Regions from separate parts of the Furfurilactobacillus rossiae genome, predicted to be linked through region 1. Evidence: predicted binding sites of a transcription regulator. Region 1 holds the regulator's gene; each other region holds the start of a gene.
What was found. Region 1 encodes CtsR, which represses protease genes until heat stress. Its sites were predicted from a motif close to TTGGTCAAAAAAGGTCAAANA; they were not measured.

Region 1 (5,936 bases):
ATCTTCACGATTTCATGCAATTCTGGCTTCGTCAATGAGTGGAAGACCACTGTTTCATCAATTCGGTTCAAGAACTCTGGACGGAATGTCTGACGCAGGGCCTGCCGAATCTTGTCTGACATTGCAGCATAGTTGTCTGTCGCGCTGGTTGCACCGAAACCAACTTCTTTATCGTCACGAACAGCTGTAGCGCCCAAGTTAGAGGTCATGATCAAAATCGTGTTGCGGAAGTCAACCTTGCGGCCCTTAGAATCGGTTAAGAAACCATCATCAAGAACTTGTAACAACAAGTTAAAGACTTCAGTATCAGCCTTTTCAGCTTCATCCAAGAGGACAACTGAGTACGGTTTGTTACGAACTTGTTCGGTCAGTTGACCACCTTCATCGTAACCAACGTAACCAGGTGCAGCACCGATCAAACGACTTGAGCTAAAGCGTTCTTGATATTCAGACATATCCACACGAATCATGTTATCTTCTGAACCAAACATTGCTTCAGCTAATGCTTTAGCGAGTTCCGTCTTCCCGACCCCAGTTGGTCCAAGGAACATGAACGAACCAATTGGCCGGTTAGGATCTTTCAGACCGGAACGGGCACGACGGATGGCACGAGAAACGGCTGAAATAGCCTCGTCCTGACCAACCACGCGTTTGTGGAGCACCTTTTCAAGATTCAGCAAACGTGCTTCTTCATTCTTCTGCAACTGTGTTAACGGAACACCCGTCCATTCGGAGACGACTTCAGCCACATCTTCCTCGCCGACTTTTAATTCATAATGTGGCTGACCAGACAACGCTTCATTATCTTGATCATCCATCATCTTGTCGACACGTTTGCGCAAGGCCATTTCCTTTTCACGCAATGCAGCAGCACCATCGAAATCTTGGTTCTCAATAGCAGCTTCCTTCTGTTGACGCAAGTCGTCCAACTTGTCTTCTTGTTTAGCCAACTTGGTCTTATGACCAGATGCATCAATGCGAACTTTAGCAGCTGCTTCGTCCATTAAATCAATTGCCTTATCAGGTAGGAAACGTTCCGTAATGTACCGAGAGGACAGCTTAACTGCTGCTTCAACCGCATCATCAGTGATTTCAACCTGGTGGTGCTCCTCATAACGGCTCTTCAAACCTTTTAAGATTTCCGTTGCTTCATCTTCCGTTGGCTCGTCAACCTGAACAGTCGCAAACCGACGTTCCAAAGCAGCATCTGATTCAATGTACTTTTGGTATTCGTTAAGTGTAGTGGCCCCAATGGTTTGAAGCTCGCCACGAGCTAACGCTGGCTTCAAGATGTTGGAAGCATCAATCGCACCTTCAGCACCCCCGGCACCAATCAACGTGTGCAACTCATCAATGAACAGCACAACGTGACCATCGTTGTAAATTTCTTCAATAACTTTCTTCAAACGGTCTTCAAATTCACCACGATATTTAGTGCCGGCAACCAGTGAGCCCATGTCCAGCATCATCAGCCGTTTGTCGGCCAAATCATCAGGCACATCACCAGCAACGATCTTCTGTGCTAATCCTTCAGCAATCGCCGTTTTACCAACCCCAGGTTCACCAATCAAGACTGGGTTATTCTTGGTCCGACGACTGAGAATTTGAATCACCCGTTTGACCTCTTTTGCACGGCCAACCACCGGATCCATTTGCTTGTCAGCAGCTAAGGCAGTCAAGTCACGTGCTAATGAATCAAGTGTTGGCGTACCCTCTTGCTTATTTGCGTTGTTGTTAGCCTTTGCCATTTGTTGACGACGGCGTGGTGTGTCAGCAACACCTAACTTGCGCAAAATCACTTTGCGTGTTTGTGCCAAATCAAGGTTTAATGTCATTAAAATGCGTGATGACAGGATACTCTCATCAGACAACAACGCTAAGAGTAAATGTTCAGTCCCAATTTTAGTGGATCCCAAACGTTTTGCCTCATCCCCGGCCAATGTCAAAATGTCCTTGGCCTTCGGAGAATATGGTAAATACGTATCCTTGTCAGCGTTCGTCAGTGTACCATAACCAGTAAACCGTTCGATTTCTTCACGAACATCTTCTTCTGTCACACTGAATTGCTGCAGGACTTTGTTAGCAATCCCATTTTGTTCAATGGTCAGGGCCAGCAATAAGTGTTCAGTACCCACAGCTTGGTGTTTAAAATACTTCGCTTGTTCCTGTGCCAATACCAATACATCTTTAGCACTAGGTGTGAATAAATTGTCCATCTTCTGTCCTGCCTTTCATTAAATGCAGGCCTTAATTAACCCCTGCAAATCGTCGTTAATTCGATATTAATAAGCATTAGTCTTCAAAACGAAGGCGGTTGAGCACGCCGATCAGAATCCGAGCGCGCAATGTATTTTCAACTTCGCGGTCAGCAACATTGAGAGTATCTTTGTCAATTGCCGAAAGAATAATGTTGGCCTCACGTTCCTTTAACACCCCATCATTAAATAGGGAATTAACTATAGCATATGCATCATGTTGATTGATTGAATCACCAACCACATCGTTCAGTAAATTATCCAACACATCGGCGTCAGCCAGTAAGTTGACCTTTTCAATACGAATATAACCACCGCCACCACGCTTACTCTCAACGATATAACCGTTTTGAATGGTAAACCGTGTCTTAATGACGTAGTTAATCTGAGAAGGAACGACGTTAAACTGGTCGGCAATATCCGAACGTCTAATTTCTACCTGCTCAGCATCCTCCAGGATTCCCTTCAGATACTTTTCGATGACATCCGAAATATTTGTTGGTCCTTCCATCATCGCTCACCCCAATCTTTGACTAATATTGACTATATTATACGAAGATTGACGACGATTGCAATTAAAAAGTTTTTTAGTCCGCCAGTAGCAACGTCAGCACCCCAAATTAAATTTTATTGCCAATCTTGATGATCCAAAGCCATCTGCCAAAAATCACGTTCATAATAGGTGCTCCGTTCAAAAGCCTTGGCCATTGCATCACGATCGGCTGCATCTGTTTGACGTGCAACTTGGTCTGTTAACTTAATTTGTTTTGCCACTGGTCCCGTATAGTCGTCGGACTGATAACTGTCAATCCACGCTTGAAAAATTGGGACTGGCGAAGTGACTCCTTGTAAGGACGCACCAACATCCGCATATAGCCACGCACACGGTAACAATCCGGCAATGGCCGCCGGTGCACCGGCCTGTGTTAGCGTGCGATACATATGTGACGTGTAGGCATATGTCGTCGGTGCAATTGGTGTATTGACCACATCTTGTTGAGAAATACCTAATTCTTTAAAGAACGTCTTGCGCGTCGCGATTTCACCATCGTGCAGACTATTCGCTAGCTCCTGCAATAATGTCTTAACCGCCTGATCCTGGCTTGCATCCGCTGCCAATTCATGAATCCGTGCAAAATCACGTAAATAATAATGATCCTGAATTAAATAATAACGAAATGTTGGCAACGTCATGCTGCCATCGCTTAGCTGTTTTATAAACGGATGATGAATGCTTTCCTGCCACACCGTTTGATTTTGCTGATAAACTTGCTGACTAAAATCCATCATAATGACTCCTTGTATTCCGTACTGTATTAATGCTTACCGACAGACTCAATCTATCAAAACCATTATCCTCTTGCAGACTAAAACAGTGAACATTTACATTGTTTTAATGAGAGATTCGTTGCGATATTTTTCTACATATTAGGTGTGTAAATAATCCGCTGCCGATTTGAGTAATAAGCAAAACCTCTCGTAAACCTATTCGACACTCACTTTTTATGTTTGTTAGTGAATTCAAAAAACAACACGCCCAATTTATTATTGAGCGTGTTGCCTACGTTTCTATCGTCTAAAAAGTATCAGACTCATTGTCTAGTTAAAGGCCACAACATTGTCAGCCTTGCCAGTTTCAATCAATTGTTTGTTGTTGTTCAAAGCAAATTGAACCATGTTCCGAACAGCGGTGGTGGTGTAGAACGCGATGTGAGGACTTACCAAAACGTTTTCGCGTTTCATCAAGTTCTTCAAACGATCGTCAGGAATAGCATCAAAGCTACCGAAGTCTGTGTTGAAAATACCAACTTCGTTTTCGTAAACATCAAGTGCAGCGCCGGCAACTTTGCCGCTGTCCAAAGCCTTGATCAAGTCATCAGTATCAACCAGATCACCACGGGCAGGGTTCAAGATGTAGACACCATCCTTCATCTTGTTAAAGGCATCAGCATTCAACATGTGCATATTTTCCTTCGTTGCAGGAGCATGAAGGGAAATAACATCTGCTTGCTTATATAATTCATCCAATGAATCAACGTAGATGCCTTCCTTTTCCAATTCAGGATTGTGGAAAACATCGTAGGCAACAATTTTAGCACCAAAGCCACGGTAGATTTGGATAGCAGCACGGCCGATCCGACCAGTAGCAATAACACCAACCGTTAAGCTGTTCAATTCAGTTGCAATGTCTGGAGCCCACTTTAAGTCACCTTTGGCCTGACGGTGCTCGTACTGGGTCGTGTGACGAAGTAAACGCATCAATTCAGTAACCGTAAATTCAGCAATTGCTGCTGGTGAGTAAGCAGGAACGTTGGTAACCTTGATGTCGTTACGTTTAACAGCATCAGCGTCAACGTTATCAACACCGACGTTACGTAATGACAGGTTCTTAACTCCCAATTCTGCCAAACGATCCAAAACTGAGGCCGTGTAAGGCTTTTGTTGGTAAACAACTGCCCCGTCAAAGCCTTTTGCCTGATCAACTGTGTCGTCAGTCAATAAATCCTTAACGATTTTAACCTCAATATTTTGATCCTTGGACCATTCTTCTACATATGGACGTTCGTCATCGCGAATGCCGTAAGCAATAATTTTCAATGCAGACACCTCCATGTATATTTAAACTACATCATTAGTATAGCATTAAAAACCGCGTAGTGGCGGCGTTTTCAGGCTTGTGAACCTCACTTTTTGAAAGTAATTTTCATTAATTGTTGGTATCAGTGGCTTCAATCCAATTTTTTATTTTACGATATTATAAGTTTGTTACCTATATCACAACTAAACGCGTTAGAATATAGGTGAAATGAAGGTGATCAAATGCAACAGCTATCTGTTTCCCAACTTGCAGCTTTAAAGCAAGAATTGCGGACACAAAATCTGCAACAGCGATTTATCATCATCCATCTATGTGATCAGCAACATGGCGCCTTTTATCTTATTACTGATTATCAACGCGTCATTGCCCTCAAAACCAAACATAAGCATGTGCAAATTAACATTGTCCAAGATATTGTGCCCATCACCAATCGGCTGGCCTACTGGGCCGTTGCTCAACAGGCCTTTACCGCTAGACCATGGGATCTTGCCTTGCAGCAACAGCTGCTCCAGTGCACTAACGCTGTTTTGCAAGAAAATCATCATCCTTCTAATACCGATTTTCCGTGGAACGCGTCAGATACATTTGATCATCCAGTTGAGCAATAATCCCGACACATCCTCGCTATTCAAAAGTAACGACAAAAACACGTCAACAGATCTCTTTGAGAATCCATTGACGTGTTTTTGAATTTATACACATGACTGAGCATTTATTCCTCATCACGCCTTGGCGCACGATAACTGATGGAAAGCATTACCACTGCTAGAATAATCAATCCGCCACCAAGCGCATCAGCCCAAGTAAAGACCGTGTGAAGCACCAGGATTGAAATGACTGTTGCTGCCAGTGGTTCAAAAGCATCCATTAGGCTCGCCGTTGTTGGGGTAATGTATAGCAAACTGACCGAATACATAACAAACGCAATCAATGTACCAAACAATACGACAGTGCCAATCGACAAGACCGTCTTGGCTGTCAGCGTTGGCACACCAACCCACATTGGTTGAATAAAGTTCATTGCGATCCCGCCAATCAGCAAACCCCAACCATTTACGTTGACTGAGCCAAACGTTGGTAGC
Region 2 (5,936 bases), 1.2 Mb from region 1:
GGAGTTTAAATGCTTCGCAAACGGCGTCATCACAGCGTCAATCAGTCCAAACTGCATCAACAAACCACCAAGTGATAAGGTCAACACGATCAGTGAGACCGTTCCCATCATGCTTGCAATACCGCCACGTGATAATAATAAATCAACTTCTTTATTACCGGTGTGAGAAACAAATCCTGCTTCAATGATGCTAGCAATTTTGGTTAACTTAGTGCCTGGATGCTCAATCAGTAACATCACCAGCGAAACACCGATGTTTAAAAACAGGGTTGGAATCGCTGGCACTCGCCGCCATGCGCAAATGAACATGCACGCAATCGGCACAATCGCCCATGCTGAAATACTAAAATTGTTGTCTAAAATGTTGATGACATGATTGATGCTCGCTAAACTAGCACCCTTTTCGCCGCTGCCCATAATGGCAAATACAACTAACGCAATAATAAATGCGGGAATGGTGGACCACATCAAGTTCATAATGTGTTTGAATAGATCTGCATCAACAACCGCTGCAGTTAAGTTGGTTGATTCGGATAACGGTGACGATTTATCACCAAAAACTGCGCCGGAGATAATCGCGCCGGCCACTAAAGCTGGGTTAACGTGCATCGTAACGCCCATCCCGAAGAACGCAATGCCGACTGTAGAAATAACAGTAAAAGCACTACCGACGGCGCTACCAACCAGTGCGCAGACGACAAATACGGAAGGAACGAACCACTGAACACTGATTAAATGAAAACCGAAAACCATCAAGGATGGAATGATGCCAGCAGCAATCCATGTACTAATTAACGCACCAACCAGAATGAAAATGAAAATTGGGACAATCCCGGTTTCAATCCCATCCTTGATTCCTTCGTTAATTAACGACCATGGCAAACGGTGAGCAACACCCCATGCCATCAATAATCCCATAACTAACATAACGGGAACTTGGGGCGACAAACCAAATTTAATCACGCCAAATCCCATAATTAACAACATGCCTAGTAAGACAATTAGTGCTTCGTTACGACCAACTTTAAATGTTTGTTTTTCCATGTGAATACCTCATTTTTTGAATGTCCAAATTGTTGTAAACGTTGAGTGTCATTCATTGAGGTTCTATATCGAGGATTGCCCCCACAATTTTCTGTCATTTTCCATTGGCCCCCTTTTCTCTCTTTTTAATGCCGGACTGCGGCACCATTCTCCTAAATGTGCACCTAACTTCTGAATCCAAAGTTATGCAACACTCTAAATACAAAAAATCGTCCCTGCTATGCAATTATGCATAACAGGGACGATTAGTTTACCGTGGTACCACCCAGCTTAATAAAATGAGCCTAACGCCCATTATATTCACTCTCGCTGGGATAACGGTCCAACGGTGCCCGGTCATTTTCGTTTTCAGGTACTTCGATGAGATGATCCTGATCGGTTCGCAGCAACCACCGACTTCCTGACACACAGATCATTCACTACTAGGTTTGAAAACAATGATTAAATGTTGATTAGAAATATACTAGCATTTTAATCGTTTGTCAAATGATTTTCCTGATTTATTCTTCACAACCATGCGCCAATTGCAAACAGGGCAGTGTACCCAATGTAAAACAAAGATGTACTTTTAATCACTTTCATGTACGTTTTCTGCTTGTCTTGAACTGCGTAGAACGGTTTAATTCCTTGCCACATAATCGGCAGCAACACCACGCTTAGCACAGTGATCCACGGTGCCAGTCCCAAAACCAAGTTTACAATTGGCCATAAGCTGCCAACAATCAAGAAAACTTGCATCACTTGGACGGCCCGTTTGCGGCCAATGAAAAAAGCCAGTGTATGACGATTGTTTTTGATATCCTCGTCAAGATCCGCCGTGTTATTTCCTAATTGAACAGTAAAGAACAACAACGTAATTGGTAGACATAATGCAAACGTCGTACCCGCCACGCCCCATGTAAACGGACGCTGGCCGTAAATGCTGATGTAAACACAGACGAGTTCAATTAAATATGTAATGGAAAAAGCAACCACAGTTTCACAAATCGGCATGGCATTTAATGGATAGGGTCCCGCGGTGTAGAAAATACCGATTAGGTAACCAATAACCCCAAACAATAATACCGGCCATCCAGTACGCATGACTAAAACCACGCCAGGGATTGCAGAAATAATGTACAAGGTAACCGCTAGCCACCACACGCCACGCTTAGGCAAATGCAACCGGCCAATTGGATTTGTATGTGCAGCGTATCCTTCACGATCCGCGGCATGTACATAGTCATAGTAATTATCGGATACGTTAACTGCCAGGTCAAAAATGAACACATCCGCCAAACACAAAATAACGTTAAGCCAATTCACCACGCCATAACGATATTGAGCAATGGCAGAACCCAAAATGAACCACATAATATTTAACGGTGCGATATAAATCTCACTTAGCGTGACAAATACCGGCCACGTTAACCATTTTTTATTCATCTCTAACTCTCCTAACCCCTTGATACTCTAAGGCTATCACATTGCACACAACTTTTTATCACATTTTTTCAAACAATCGCACCATTTTGTTTGACCTTTTTTGACCTTTGGGTTAAACTACAATTACGTTGATTAGCAGAGCACCATTACAAGTGCTAAATAACAACGCAAATTACAAGGAGGCCTCAATTATGGCTTTGATTCCAACTGTTATTGAACAGTCCAGCCGTGGCGAACGTGCCTACGACATTTACTCACGACTATTAAAAGACCGGATCATTATGGTTTCCGGACCAATCGAAGATGACATGGCCAACGCCATCATCGCTCAATTGCTCTTCTTGGATGCCCAAGATTCTGATAAAGATATTTACATGTACATTAACTCACCCGGTGGTGTTATCACTTCCGGAATGGCAATCTACGACACCATGAACTTTGTTAAGTCTGATGTTCAAACGATTGTCATGGGAATGGCTGCTTCAATGGCTTCCATTCTGGCAACTTCTGGTGCTAAGGGCAAACGTTTTGCCTTACCACACTCAGAAATCTTGATTCACCAACCTTCTGGTGGTGCTCAAGGTCAACAAACTGAAATCGAAATCGTGGCTGAAGAAATTCTGAAGACACGGAAGATGATTAACAACTTGCTGGCTGAAAAGACTGGTCAAGACATTGAAACTATCAACAAGGATACTGAACGGGATAACTACATGACCGCTGAGCAAGCCTTAGATTATGGTTTGATTGACCACATTATGACTAACTCCAGCGAAATGCAAAAGTAGTCACAACAAGCAAAGACCTTCGTCAAATGACGAGGGTCTTTTTTTGCGTTTACAGTAAACAAAGAGGCCACAGTTAGTTGTTCATTAGCCATTTTAAGCTGTCCTGACGATGGCATTCGGGTGCATCTGTATGACCATCCATCATCAGGTTTTAGTTGAGCTCTTCTAATCGGCCATTGTTCAGTTGGTAGTGACGATCATACTTTGACAATAATTCGTGTGGAATATGATGGTCTACCTCGATCACTGTCAAATTAGTCAACGACAACAGTGTGTCATGAATCTGTCTTACCGTTGCTGAATCAAGGGAAGCTGTCCCCTCATCAATCAACAACACTTGTCGTTTAAATAACAATGCCCGCGCAATTTCAATGCGCTTTAACTGACCGCCTGAAAGATTTTTACCATCTTCGGCTATTTGCTGATTCAGCTTGGATTCTTTGATGACGTCACTGAGTCCAGCCTGTCTGACGGCTACTAAAATCGCACCCTCAGAAAATGGCATCCCTAAAGTCAGGTTATATCGGACAGTCTCGGCAAAGATAATCGGTATTTGTGAGACCTTGCTAAATAGATTTTCTACCTGAGCATCGTCATATTCCTGACCATTGAGTAACAGCTGTCCGTTTGTAACTGGCAACTCCTTTAACATAATCGACAGCAATGTTGATTTGCCCACCCCAGATGGGCCTTGAATCAACACTTTTTCGCCCTTCTGAACTCGCAAGTTAACGACATTTAAAATATCGCGATGTTCACGTTTAAAGCTGATATTTGTCAATCTCAATTCCTGAAACTGTGCCGATTTCATGGGCAACTCCGCTGTTACGCCTTCTTTGGAAATACTTCGACGCAACTGTTGGCGAATAGCCTTGGTACTGCCAATCTGGTTAATACAAGTCAGCATTTGATTGACGCTGTTTAAAATCATGTTGGTTGAATATTGGACTGCAACAAATTCCGGTAACGTTAACATTCCCGAAATAGTCAGGTAGATACCGATGGCAATCGGCGTTTCTGAAAATAGATAAAACAAATACATTAGCAGACTGTTGGCCAGTGCAATTCGATTCTTAAGCGCAGCATTCGCCTCTTCAACACTGCCGACATCCCTGAGTAGCTTAGTTCTGTAACCAGCCGCAGCATGATAGCGACGAATGGTCATTGCCCCATGTAATAGGTCCTTTACGCGTGTTGCCAACTGTGCATTTTTTTGTGACCAAACGGTTGCTTTAGTCGTCGTCCCTTTACTTGCCAAACGCTGAAAGACCGTTGGCACCAACATGAACGCTAAGAAAATCCCGGTTAGTCGAAAACTATTGTGTAACGCATATCCCATGGTAACCAAAATGGTCGTGCCGTATCCTAATAATCGAAACACGTTGCGCCAATAATTATCCTCGAGTAGCTTCAAATCATTCATTAAAAATGATAGACCATTTGCTTCGAAATCCTGCTGGCTGGGATCATCTCGCTCGACCTTTGCTTCTACATAACGGGTTTTTAGACGTAAATTGATAAACGCCACATTTTTATTGACTACCCAGCTTTGCTGGTATGACAAAAGCGAAAAGAATAAATATCCGCCTAGAACGATCGCCAGATAAATCCCAACGCCGGCCAAGTCACGCGTAGTAATCAGTTTAAAAATATAGGCATAGGTAGCCGTGTTAAAAGGAACTTCTAAGCCATTGATCAGCGCCACAACAATAGCGATGCTGAACCAACCGCGATGAATTATTTTGGTCATGCAATCTCCCCCATTCGCTCTTTATTAAAGCGAACCTATCACTGCTTGGGAGGCTACAACAACACCTTATTGTTAATATTTGCGTATATGCAAATTTATTTCTACCCACTAACCAGACTGTTTCTTTCGGCCTGAATTAGTTATTCTGAACCGCCTTCATTAGCATGCGTTGGATTCTTTCAAACGGCACGTCTGCCTCAGTGTACACACCTTGCCGCAAGTTGTCCGTGTGCAGTTTGATCGTCGAAAAAATAATGTTTCTAAGTAGTGAAATATCCACTTGCCGCAATGTTTTGTCAGCCAGCCCTTTAAATAACAACTGCTGTACGGCACTTTGATGAACGATGACATTAATTTGCTCACCAGCCTGCTCGTCAAAGACGTAATCCTCTTTTAACTTTTGAATGATCGTCATACTTTTAGGATAGGTCAAACCATAGTGAAACAGTTGCTCAAGATACTGTTTCATTGCTGTTTCAAACGACAGTGAACGCAAATCTTCCCCGCTGTCCTGAGCATACAAACGCTTCAATTCACGGACATATAGTGTAAGTAACAGTGCCTCACGATTCTTGAAATAAACGTAGATACTAGACTGGGAAATGCCAACTTGCTTAGCAATTTTTGTAGTTGAAACTGCACCGACACTATCGGTAATAATCAGATCGCCAGCAACATCAAGAATGCGATTATATTTTTGGTCGTCTTTTTTCTTCATCCTTCTGATCCCATTTCTTTAAAAGTAATTTATTTTAGTTTACCACTTGATACCGATAAGTCTATCGGTTATAATCTTTACCGATAGAGCTATCATTTATAAAACAAACTTTATCAAATAAATGAAATTTAAAAAGAAGGCACTTATTATGAAAGTTTTTGTTACAGGTGGTAATGGCTTCATTGGTCAGGTTGTTGTTAAAACCCTAATT
Region 3 (5,936 bases), 290 kb from region 1:
ACGAATTTTTAGGTCAGTTGATGAAGGGTTACACAAGCATTGGGATTGCCGGGGCACACGGTAAGACCAGCACAACTGGTTTACTTTCACATGTTTTGAGTGGCATTGCACCAACCAGTTATTTGATTGGTGATGGTACAGGTAAAGGAACGCCTAACTCACGTTTCTTTGTCTTTGAAGCTGATGAATACCGTCGTCATTTCTTGGCTTACCACCCAGATTATGCCATCATGACGAATATTGACTTTGATCACCCAGATTATTACAAGGGCATTGACGATGTTTACAGTGCCTTTGAAACATTTGCTGGTCAAGTTGGTAAGGCAATCTTCGCATGGGGTGATGATCCTGAATTGCGCAAGCTGACGGCTAAAGTCCCAGTTTATTACTACGGGGTTAATGATACAGATGACATTCAGGCTCGTAATGTTAAACGCACTACGAAGGGCTCAAACTTTGATGTTTATATCCATGATGAATTTATCGGAAACTTTGAAATTCAACTGTTTGGTGAACACAATGTGCTGAACAGTTTGGCCGTTATCGCCGTTGCTCACTTTGAAAAAGTGGATATGGACGATTTGCGTAAGGAATTGCTTTCTTTTCAGGGTGTCAAACGGCGTTTCTCAGAACGTAAAGTTGCCGATATGACAATCATCGATGATTACGCTCATCATCCGTCAGAAATCAAGGCAACAATCGATGCTGCCCGTCAAAAGTATCCTGATAAGGAATTAATTGCTGTCTTCCAGCCGCATACGTTTACGCGGACAATCGCGTTGATGGATGATTTTGCCAAGAGTCTTAATTTGGCAGATAAAGTTTACCTAACGAATATTTTTGGTTCTGCTCGTGAAAAGACTGGGGATGTCTCCAGTGCTGATTTAGGGGCTAAAATTACCAAGGGTGGCGAAGTGCTGACGTTGAATAATATGTCGCCTTTACTGGACTATCATGATGCTGTGGCCATCTTTATGGGGGCTGGTGACGTTCAGAAGTATGAACGTGAGTATGAAACGCTTCTGAGTAACACGAGCTTGAATAATGGTTAATGTTGATTAAATACGATTCTTAGACATAAAAATACCGTCGCGAAGTTAAATTCGTAACGGTATTTTTGTTTGTCCATGTTTTTTTATAGATCCTTGTTGCTAGTTGTTGAGTGACTAAAGTGTAGCAAGATTAATCCTAAGGCTTCAAAAATTGAGATAAGAATAATCATTGGATAGGCGGTGTGGGAGCCAAATAAACCGACCAGCGGCGAAGCTACACCACCGACTAATTGGGACAGAGTACCTAAGATTGCTGAGGCTGTGCCAATGTTTTTAGTTGTGCTTTCCATGGCAATAGCAGTGGTGATAGTGCTATTGAAACCAACTGATGAAACGACAAACCACAAAGCGACTGCAAACAGCCAGAGCTGATTAATTGTTAATGCGTTGATGACCAGGATGACACACCCGATTAGAGGGACTAAGAAGCCAACTTGGGCAATTTGATGCTCATTAAGAAATTCAGAAACACGGCCGACAATTTTACTTCCCAGTGCGATTCCTAGACCATTAATGGCATAGATAATACTGAAAGCAGTTGTGCTTAGATGATAGTCTTGCTGAAAGATAAACGAAGAATCTGCAATGTATGTAAACAAAGCGCCGTACACAAGTGCTAACAGACTTGCATTGAGCATAAAACGTCCGTTTGAAAAGACGCTCTTGAAATCGAGCTTTTCAACAGGCCCGCCAATGCTAGTAGCTGTCTCTGGCAGACCGAAGGCACTGGCAATGACGAGCAAAATCCCAACAATTGTTAATGTCACAAACACTGATTCCCACGGGAAGAAACTTACTAGAACAGCTCCTAAAATGGGGGCGATAACCGGAAAAATTCCGTTGATGGACATTAATGTAGCGTAGAAAGTGGTTAATCGGTGCCCGGAGAAAAGATCTCTGGCTACCGCCCGCGACAGCACCTGACCAGCTGCACCAGCAAGGCCTTGAATGACACGAAGAACTAGAAAGACCACAATATTATGGACAAAGATAAGTGCTGCCGAAGTGAGTGTGAAGACAGTCAGCCCAATTAATAAGGGTTTCCGCCGCCCAACACGATCACTCCAAGGACCAATAATTAACTGACCGACGGCCATTCCAATGAGACAGGCACTGATACTTGCCTGAACCGCTGCTGAACTGGTATGAAAACTAGCTTGCAGTTGGGGCAGTGCCGGCAGATACATATCTAGGGATAATGGGCCAAACGCAGATAGCGTGCCCAATAAAAGTGTTAAGAACAGACTGGGTTTTACAGTCTGTTGTTTTTCGACTGGCATAATGGCTCCTTACACTAAATAGTTTATAAAACAAGGTAGACATAATTTTAAGCGTCTTGTGGTCAAAAAACTAGAGGGGATGGACAGTTATCTATAAGGAATTCTAAAGTTGCGTATTGCACAGGTAAAACGCTTGCGTGTTTGGGTAAATCTGTTAGAATACATCTTGAACATGAATTAGTCAGTATTTGTCAAACGACAATTAGTTAATTAATAAGAAATGAGGGATTTTTGTGAATAACAATGAATATCAACAACCTCGCCGAGAGGTGAACTCACAGGCTTCTGGTTTATCAGCCTTCATGAGTAAAGTCTTCGGTTACATGGGTGGAGCGGTGCTGATTTCCGCAATCGTTGCCGTGCTTGCCGGCGTTGTTTTCCAACAGCAATACTTTAGTTTTATTGCTGCTAACCGCTGGTTCCCAATCGTTCTAGTGGTAGCTGAATTTGGGCTCGTAATTGGTACTAGTTTTAAGGCCAATCGGAGTGCAACAGCAGGACTGACAATGTTGTTTGGATTTGCGGCGATCAACGGGTTGATGCTGTCCAGCATTTTCCTACAATACGCGAGTGCGACGATTTTCTCTGCATTCTTTGCCTCAGCTGCTATCTTTGGTGGAATGGCCTTTTATGGCTCAACGACCCACCGCGATTTGACTAAGATTGGTACGCAAGCAATGTTTGCACTGATTGGGATTCTTATCGTTAGTTTGATTAATATCTTCTTACGTTCATCCTTTATCAGTTTCATCTTTAGTTTTGTTATCGTGGCTGTCTTTGTTGTTCTGACCGCTTGGGATACACAACGGATGCGTAAAATTTATGAACAGTACGGCAATCAGATTTCGTTGAGTGGCCTAGCCGTTCAGGGCGCTTTCCAGTTGTACCTAGATTTCATCAACATTTTCATTTACATCCTGCAGATTTTTGGCTACGGCAGCAACCGCAACTAATTAAACCTGAATGACTAAAATCATGCTATGAGCAGGGCTTTAATGTTTGTGAATAAAATGCTCGAATAAATTGTAACTAGAAACCGTGTTGACATTGTTGTCGGCACGGCTTTTTGTTTGTCAGTGTTTCTTGAACAATTCGAATCTTTTTTCTACAAGGGGACTACGCCTGCAAAGTCAAAATCAGTCGATAATTATCAGCACCGAGCTCACTTAAACATTCAATTACGCTTCTGCTTCAAATTGGTGCGCGAGCGCTTAATTTGTTAAAATGGAATCATTAAAATCAAAGAAAGCGACGGCCTTTATGAGCGAACAATTAACGTTATCAACAAATAAAAAACTATTACTGATTGACGGCAACAGTGTGGCCTTTCGTGCCTTCTTTGCACTGCATCAACAGTTGGATCGATTTACTAACCATGATGGCTTACATACGAACGCCATTTACGCGTTCAAGACGATGTTAGATAAAGTAGTTAAGGCTGTTCAACCGGATAAGGCGTTGGTGGCATTTGACGCGGGTAAAACAACTTTTAGGACTGGTAAATTCTCTGACTACAAAGGTGGCCGGTCTAAAACGCCGGAAGAATTGTCAGAGCAAATGCCTTACTTACGAGATCTTTTGACTGGTTACGGCATCAAGAGTTATGAACTTAAGGATTGGGAGGCCGATGACATCATCGGCACCATGGCTCGTGAAGGCGAAGCGGACGGATATCAAGTGATCATCGTAACTGGAGACCGTGATCTGACTCAGTTGGCGACGAACCAAACAACGGTGGCAATCACGCAAAAAGGTGTTAGTGAAATCGAATATTACACACCTGCTCACGTACAGGATAAGTATGGCTTAGAGCCCAAACAAATTATTGATATGAAAGGACTCACGGGTGACACTTCCGATAATTATCCAGGTGTTACCAAAGTGGGTGAGAAGACGGCGATTAAGTTACTGACACAGTTTGATTCCGTTGAGGGTGTCTATGAGCATCTAGATGATATTAAACAGAGCAAGATGAAGGATCACTTGATTGAGGATCATGATCAAGCCTTGATGAGTAAAGACTTGGCGACGATTCGCACCAATGCGCCGTTGGCAATTCATTTGGATGATATCGATTATAACGGTCCTGATATTGACAAATTAATTGCATTCTATCAACAGATGGACTTTAACAATTTCTTGAAACAGTTACAGAATACCGGTCTTTCTTTGGATTTAGGCGACGATGAAACAAGCACGGCTTTAAAAACTGTCAGTTGGACTGAATTAACCAAAGATAATCTAAACTTAATTGATAATTTTACCGATGAAGTTAGTTTTATTTTGGAAATGCCTGATGAAAATTATCATCTCAGCGCATTTGCTGGTTTTGTGATGACTGATGGCAAACAAACATTGGTTAGTCGAGAAGTCGATCTGCTTCAATCTGCACAGATTAAGAATTTGATGGAAAATGGCAATATTGAAAAGAACGTCTTTAATGCTAAGGCTCAGTATGTAGGTCTACACCGTCTCGGAGTCAAACTTGTTGGTGTTGATTTCGATTTGTTACTCGTTTCTTACTTGTTGGATACGAATGATAATTCAAATGATTTGGGTAGCTTGGCTCAGCAGCATGGTTACGACCAGGTTGAAACAGATGAAGCCGTTTACGGCAAGGGTGCCAAACGGGCGATTCCTGACGATGATGAACAATTCTTCGATCATTTGTCGCGGAAGGCATTGGCCATTCAAAATCTCCATGAAGAGCTGTTTAAAGAACTTGATCAAAATGAGCAGCGTGATTTATACGTCAACATTGAGTTGCCGTTAACGTTTGTACTGGCGGACATGGAAATTGCCGGTGTTTATGTGGATACTGACCAATTGACCAATATGCGAGAAAAGTTCAAGGAACAATTGTCATCGCTGAAACAAACCATTTATAACGAAGCTGGAGAAGAGTTTAACATCAATTCGACCAAGCAATTGGGCCAAATTTTGTTTGAAAAAATGAAGTTGCCAGTGATCAAAAAGACTAAGACGGGTTATTCAACTTCAGTTGATGTCTTAGAACAACTGGCATCTCAGGCGCCCATTGTGGAGAATATCTTGGCCTACCGTGGCTTGTCTAAGTTGCAATCGACCTATATTGAGGGACTGTTAAAAGTCGTCCACAGCCATGATCACAAGGTGCACACGCGCTATTTACAAACTCTAACGCAGACAGGTCGCTTATCTTCAGTTGACCCGAATTTACAAAACATTCCGATTCAAACCCAGCAAGGACGTGAAATTCGGAAGGCGTTTGTGCCAAGTCATGATGGTTGGGAAATCTTTTCTTCAGATTATTCACAAGTTGAATTGCGTGTACTAGCTCACATTACGGGGGATGCAAACTTGCAAGAGGCCTTCCGTGAAGACGAAGATATTCATGCGGCAACAGCTCGCCGAATATTTGGGTTAACTTCTAATGATGAAGTGACGCCATTAATGCGGCGGCAGGCCAAGGCAACAAACTTTGGAATTGTTTACGGAATTAGTGATTATGGATTATCACAAAATCTGGGAATTTCCCGTCCTCAAGCAAAACAATTTATTGATACTTATTTCCGCGAATATCCCGATGTTAAAAAATATACAGAAGATGTTGTTGAGCAGGCAA
Region 4 (5,936 bases), 690 kb from region 1:
GTCCGCACAATTTTCTCCAAATCGTGCCCCATTAATACAACCTTGCGGTCCGTCGCAGCAGCGGCATCAAAAATTTGTTGCATTCGTAAAATGTTAGACGCAACACTGGCGACCACGATTCGACCTGCATGTGCAGCAAACTGGTCCTTAACGAAGTTGGCAATTTGATTTTCGGTTGCTGATTCGCCATATTGTTCTGCTCCAGCTGAATCGCTTAACAAGGCAACGACGCCGTTCTTGCCAATTTCACCCAAACGAGCTAAATCTGTTTGATAAAAAGGTGCAGCGGTCTGGTCAAACTTAAAGTCACCGGTATAAACAACTTGTCCGAGTGGTGTCTTAACATCAATTCCCAGTGATTCTGGAATACTGTGCGTCGTTTTAAAGAACGAGACTGTTTCCTCTCCAAAATCAATTTCTGTATCAGCATCAACAACGTGAAAGTCGTTAAACTGCTTAGATTTTGGATCATTTTCCACATTCAACTTTGCTAATTCAATCGTTAGTTCTGAACCGAAAACAGGCACATTAAATTCACTAACGAAGTATGGCAATGCGCCAATTGCGTCTGCATGCCCATGTGTCAAAAACACACCGACGATTTGATCCGCATGTTCCCGTAAATAATTCCAATCAGGAATGACGATATCAATTCCCAATAGCTCGTTTTCTGGATACTTCAAACCACAATCTAAAATAAAAATATCGTCATTAACTTCCAACGCGTACATATTTTTCCCGTTTTCGCGCACACCACCAAACGGAATAATTCGAATCTGATTACTCAATTCATTCACCTCATATTAAAAAAATTTTTTTGACTTAATTGTTTCTCTAACGGTCATCTTTAAGAATTCATTTTTACCGGCTTGTCTATAGTTTAATCAAAATAGTGATTCATCGTCATTTTGATCTCAGTACGCAAGCAGCCTCACATCGCTATTAAGTTTGATGTGTTTAAAGGAGCGGCAACTCCACAAAAAAACCTATTAAAATAACCTATTTTCTTCGGGACAATCAGTTATATGTAGCTTATCATATTCCATCTTAAAAGCCAATCAATTGCCCAGCTGGCGGCTTCTCAAACCAGTTGATGATCTGCCATTATCGTGAATAAATAAAAAAGAGCCACCCACAATGGGTAGCCCTCTTCACACACTTCGGTCGAACAACGATTACCGACGAAGACCCAATTTTTGGATTAACGTCCGGTAACGTTCAATATCCGTGTTACGCAGGTAACGCAGTAAGTTACGACGGTGACCAATCTTCTTTAACAAACCACGTTGTGAGTGGTAGTCGTGAGTGTGCACTTGTAAATGCGCATTCAATTGGTTGATGTCAGCTGTCAAAACTGCGATTTGAACTTCTGCAGAACCCGTGTCACCATCGTGACGTGCGTATTCTGAGATGATCTGATTCTTTTCTGCTTGTGTAATAGCCATGGATAAAATCCACCTTTCAAATATTGTCACCGCATACCGAGTCTACGCCAAGTGGTGGCGATAAACTAAGTAAGGGTCATGCTTTAGCACGGTTAATAGTTTATCTAATCACACCGCTAATTGCAAGCAAAAGTACGCTACTCGTGCCGCGGTCAAGTGAATTTCCTTGACGCTTCTGCATTTATTTATTGCATTGGTCGTAAGCCTCTTGTATAATGATGACTGTTGAAATTTGTTTGACGTGGGTCAAACGCTCCGGAGGTGAAATTAATGCCAGTTACAAAATCAGCCATTGCACGTGTTAAGACTAACGAAATTGCCAAAGCACGTCGCACTGCTCAATTGAGCGAAGAACGGACTGCAGTTAAAAAGTTTGAAAAAGCTGTAACTGCTGGTGCAGACAACGTTGAAGAATTATACCGTTCCGCGAGCGCCGCAATTGACCACGCCTACTCAAAAGGTTTGATCAAGAAGAACAAGGCTTCACGTGACAAGTCACGTTTAGCTGCTCGCTTAGCAAAGTAAATTCTTAGCCATCATCATTCGTGATGATGGTTTTTCTTTTACATATTTTTACTCAATTCCCCTTAGCAACACAAAATGAAATTGTGACATAAGTTTATCTGGGACGAATGATGTGAGCAACATCGTGCTCCCAAGTCCTGATAATTCCGCTTAACGAAAAACTGACCCATTCCCCAGATCGGGAATGAGTCAGTTTTTCGTTAATGCTTGTTCTCAAATCGGACTTACGTCGTAGCTTCATTTTATTCATATCAAGCTGAGGAGGACTATGCAGCTTGATTGGTAAACTGCAACATAAATAAATTAAAAAGCAATTCTGGATCATCCTGTGTTTGCTTCAGCTGCGTTTCAATATTGATTAACCCTAAAAAAGCGCGACTCAAATCACGTTGAGAAAAGTGACGATCACTTTGCAAGGCCAATTTCACCCGGTATGGATGCACTTTTAGTTGACCTGCCAGAGAACCTTGACTCAATCCGCGACTAGCCAACACCTTCACCTGTAACAACAAACGAAATTGACTAACTAAGACGGCGTTAATTCGCAGTGGTTCTTCTCCAGTTGCTAACAGATCATGATACAAGCTCACCGCTCGTTTAACATTTCGGCCTAAAACCGCATTCACCAAATCAAACACGTTGTCATCCAAAGATTGTGCCACTAAACCGGTAACAGCTACCGTTGTCATTACATGATCTTGAACTGCGAATAACTCCATTTTAGTTAATGCGGCCATCATCAGTGACAAATCAGCACCAGTGCGCTGAATTAAAGTATCCAGTGCACCAGGACCGAATTTATAGCCATCATGGTCAACCTGCTGCTCCACAAATTGACGTGCATCCCGCTCACTCAATGGCGATGCGTCCACATTGACAGCAACTTTTTTCAAGGTTTTAACTAACTTCTTCCGATTATCAAGTTTATCGTATGGTGCGAAGAAAACTAGAATTGTAGTTGGCTCTGGGTGTTCAATAAATTTAAGCAAGGCATCTAAATCATGGTCGACCTTTGACTTACTCTTTTCGCCTGTTAAAAAATAAGGTTCGTCGATGACAACCAGTCGATGCTCGCCAAAAAAGGGCATCGCCATAGCATCATCGAGCGCCACGGCCACCGGTGTTTGTACCATGTCATAGCTACCAACATTCATTTGAGCCTGGTCTTCTGGAATGATCGCCTTAAATTGCGCTCGAATTTGATTAAGCAGGTACCGTTCAGTCCCCGTCACTAAATATAGTGGCTGAATGTTTGAACCAGCCAATTGTCGTGTTAACTCCGCAATTTTCATCGTTGCCATTTCATTCCTTCCATCAAGCTGCTATTTACTCATCACATGACGCCTTTTAATACGTTTGAGCTCGTTTCACCATTATACCCTATTAAGTTTCATCCAGCCCACAAACTATCGGGGCGAACCAGCAATCGGTGTGCGTGTCGGCAGTATCGTCTGCCAATGAGCGTTGCCAAGCCAGTCATAAACATAACTAATCATGCCAGTGTCCGCTGTATTAACGGCTGCAACATGGTTCTGGATCAGTGTCGTTAGCGTGCTTTGTTTGGGATGTCCATACCGGTTTTCACGACCGGCTGAAATAATCCCAATTTTAGGTGCCACTTGTTTAATAAACGTTGGGTCGCTAGAAGTGTCACTGCCATGATGACCTAGTTTTAACACGTCAGCGGTCAACCTCGGGTAATGTTGCAAAATTTCTCGTTCACCGGCCCGGTCCAAATCACCCATAAATAAAAATCGAACCCCATTCCTAATTGTGCCTAGTGACACTGAATCCTCGTTTCCACCTGGTCCTGGATGAAACGGATGGTAAATGGTAAACGGAAAATTTGCAGGTTGTTGACCAGCAGTCAGCTCGATGACTCTGGTTTGCTTCAGATAAGGGGCAATTTTCGTCTGAAAACCGCGCGACTGGCGCATACCAGCAGGGATCGTCAATGTGTGAACTATCATCAATTGCAACAGTCGACCTACATCTCCGATATGATCAGCATCTTGATGACTGCAGTTTACATCGTCAATTTCACTGATACCACGGCTATGAAGGTAATTGACTGTCACCGCTTCAACATTGGTCATCCCCGGGAGAGTGCGCGCCCACGACGGCTTTGAAAATCCCACTTTGCCACCCGTATCAATTAACGAAACATGCTGATTAAATGGCGTTCTTAAAAGAATGCTATCACCCTGACCAACATCAATAAACGAAACCTCACCATCCATTGGCCAATGAATCGTCACGAACGCCATTCCGTAAACTATCGCTAATGCAATGAGCCACCTGCATCGAACTCGTGTCCGTCGCTCATCAATAGCCAACAGTGTCATCAGCAAACACACCCAGGTGAACAATGTTGAGAGATGTCCAAACGTGACCATTCCTGGTAATTGGCCAAACCAGTTTGTCAAACTACTAAACACTGTCAAAACTGTGTTACTGATACCTGCCACCCAACTTAATACGCCGCCTAAGCAAGCGCCAATAATAACAAGTGGAAAAATGAACCAACCAAACAATGGAATCACCAATAGATTCACAGGCGTGCTAAGAACATGAATTTGAAAAACAGTATGTAAAATTAATGGTAAGCTGACTAGATTCATTAACCATGTTTGCCACCATGTCTTTTCGACTGCAACATAGATTAACGCAAACGCCAGCAAATAGCTTAGTTGACCGCCCAGCGTTAACAAGACCGCCGGTTGAAGCGTAACACCACCAATTAACGATAACGACCACATGTCCAAGCCACTTATTTGAGTCGACTGCTTGCGATTAAGGAGCGGCTGAAGTAAACCAGCCTCGCCAATAAGAATAGCGCGAATTAACGTGCCCGAACCACCAGCAATAATTGCGTAAAGTGGCAAGCCAATGGCCAACATTAGTTGTGAGTGCTCACGAGGCACGCCTAATCGTGCAAGAATAAATTGGCAAAGCGTGACTAGATACACAACATGCATACCGGAGATGCTAAATAGATGCAAAAGTCCCAATTGTTTCAGGCCACTATTCTGGGTGTAAAAATCATTAGCTGTCGCCCCAATAATCAAGTTGCTTGCGTACTCATTCAAAGTGGTAGGCAATGTTGCAAAATACAGCAATAATTGCTTGCGCCAGTGATGCATTAAATCAATTGGCCACTGCCATACTTTTTGACTCGGTGCCACAATGAACCACTGAGCCATTTTCATACTGCCATGAATCCCCATGGCACGTAACTGTGAACGGCGATCAAATTGCATTTGGTTCCGTGGCCCTTCCAGTAAGTCATTTGTGCCCTTTACCTGCCATTGTGTCGGTTGATCAATGGCTTGCAATTGGGTTGCTTGTTGCCTGCTCGTTAAATGACCAAACGCCCGGATTTGCTGTCCTGTTTTTGTCACACCGATAATACTTGCCGTATCGCCGGTGACCTGAATTTGATCCGGTTCAACCCGTAGACTAAGCTGGCGCGTTGCGATTGTTGACCACGTTTTCGTTTGATACTGCATGTTTTGATAGCTAAACCACACACTTGCTAACACTGCAGCGCTCATGAGCCAAACCATATGTGCTCCGACGCTCCCTAAGTGAAGGCACCGGACCAGTAAATAAATAATGCCAAGTCCAGCCCACCAAAAATGACCGACAATCACCGCATTAATAAGACCGACAAGTAATCCCAAGAAAATCCATGGTGGCCGGTTAGAAATGGTCATTGCTGAGAACGTGAATCGTTATCTTGAGCCGTCAAGTAATTAGTAATGTGGAATTGTGTCAATGCATCTTCGGGAATGTTGATCTGTTTCACTTCGATATTCTTAAGGGATACCAGATGCATTGCGTATGGATCATTATGATAATTGCGCAAATAATTAATTTTCGTAATGCCGGCTTGTAACAACATTTTAGTACATTGCAAACACGGAAAATCGGTTACATAAATTTCAGCTCCATCGGTAGCAATTC

Region 2: the regulator CtsR is predicted to act here: its motif matches at 2,557-2,577, upstream of clpP (ATP-dependent Clp endopeptidase proteolytic subunit ClpP).
Region 3: the regulator CtsR is predicted to act here: its motif matches at 2,510-2,530, upstream of LROSL1_RS05530 (Bax inhibitor-1/YccA family protein).
Region 4: the regulator CtsR is predicted to act here: its motif matches at 3,324-3,344, upstream of holA (DNA polymerase III subunit delta).

What each region holds. Positions count from the first base shown of each region.
Region 1 covers NZ_CP040586.1:888,215-894,150, reverse strand. The annotation lists gene LROSL1_RS04170 (ATP-dependent Clp protease ATP-binding subunit) at 1-2,216, opposite strand, end outside; gene LROSL1_RS04165 (CtsR family transcriptional regulator) at 2,293-2,766, opposite strand; gene tenA (thiaminase II) at 2,883-3,545, opposite strand; gene LROSL1_RS04155 (D-2-hydroxyacid dehydrogenase) at 3,855-4,853, opposite strand; gene LROSL1_RS04150 (hypothetical protein) at 5,076-5,462, shown strand; gene LROSL1_RS04145 (DMT family transporter) at 5,567-5,936, opposite strand, start outside.
Region 2 covers NZ_CP040586.1:2,063,861-2,069,796, forward strand. The annotation lists gene nhaC (Na+/H+ antiporter NhaC) at 1-1,044, opposite strand, end outside; gene LROSL1_RS10035 (prenyltransferase) at 1,552-2,469, opposite strand; gene clpP (ATP-dependent Clp endopeptidase proteolytic subunit ClpP) at 2,661-3,257, shown strand; gene LROSL1_RS10045 (ATP-binding cassette domain-containing protein) at 3,409-5,007, opposite strand; gene LROSL1_RS10050 (TetR/AcrR family transcriptional regulator) at 5,144-5,725, opposite strand; gene LROSL1_RS10055 (SDR family oxidoreductase) at 5,874-5,936, shown strand, end outside.
Region 3 covers NZ_CP040586.1:1,179,688-1,185,623, forward strand. The annotation lists gene murC (UDP-N-acetylmuramate--L-alanine ligase) at 1-1,052, shown strand, start outside; gene LROSL1_RS05525 (multidrug effflux MFS transporter) at 1,136-2,332, opposite strand; gene LROSL1_RS05530 (Bax inhibitor-1/YccA family protein) at 2,566-3,285, shown strand; gene polA (DNA polymerase I) at 3,593-5,936, shown strand, end outside.
Region 4 covers NZ_CP040586.1:1,580,783-1,586,718, forward strand. The annotation lists gene LROSL1_RS07525 (ribonuclease J) at 1-788, opposite strand, end outside; gene rpsO (30S ribosomal protein S15) at 1,176-1,445, opposite strand; gene rpsT (30S ribosomal protein S20) at 1,716-1,970, shown strand; gene holA (DNA polymerase III subunit delta) at 2,237-3,262, opposite strand; gene LROSL1_RS07545 (DNA internalization-related competence protein ComEC/Rec2) at 3,377-5,686, opposite strand; gene LROSL1_RS07550 (ComE operon protein 2) at 5,683-5,936, opposite strand, start outside.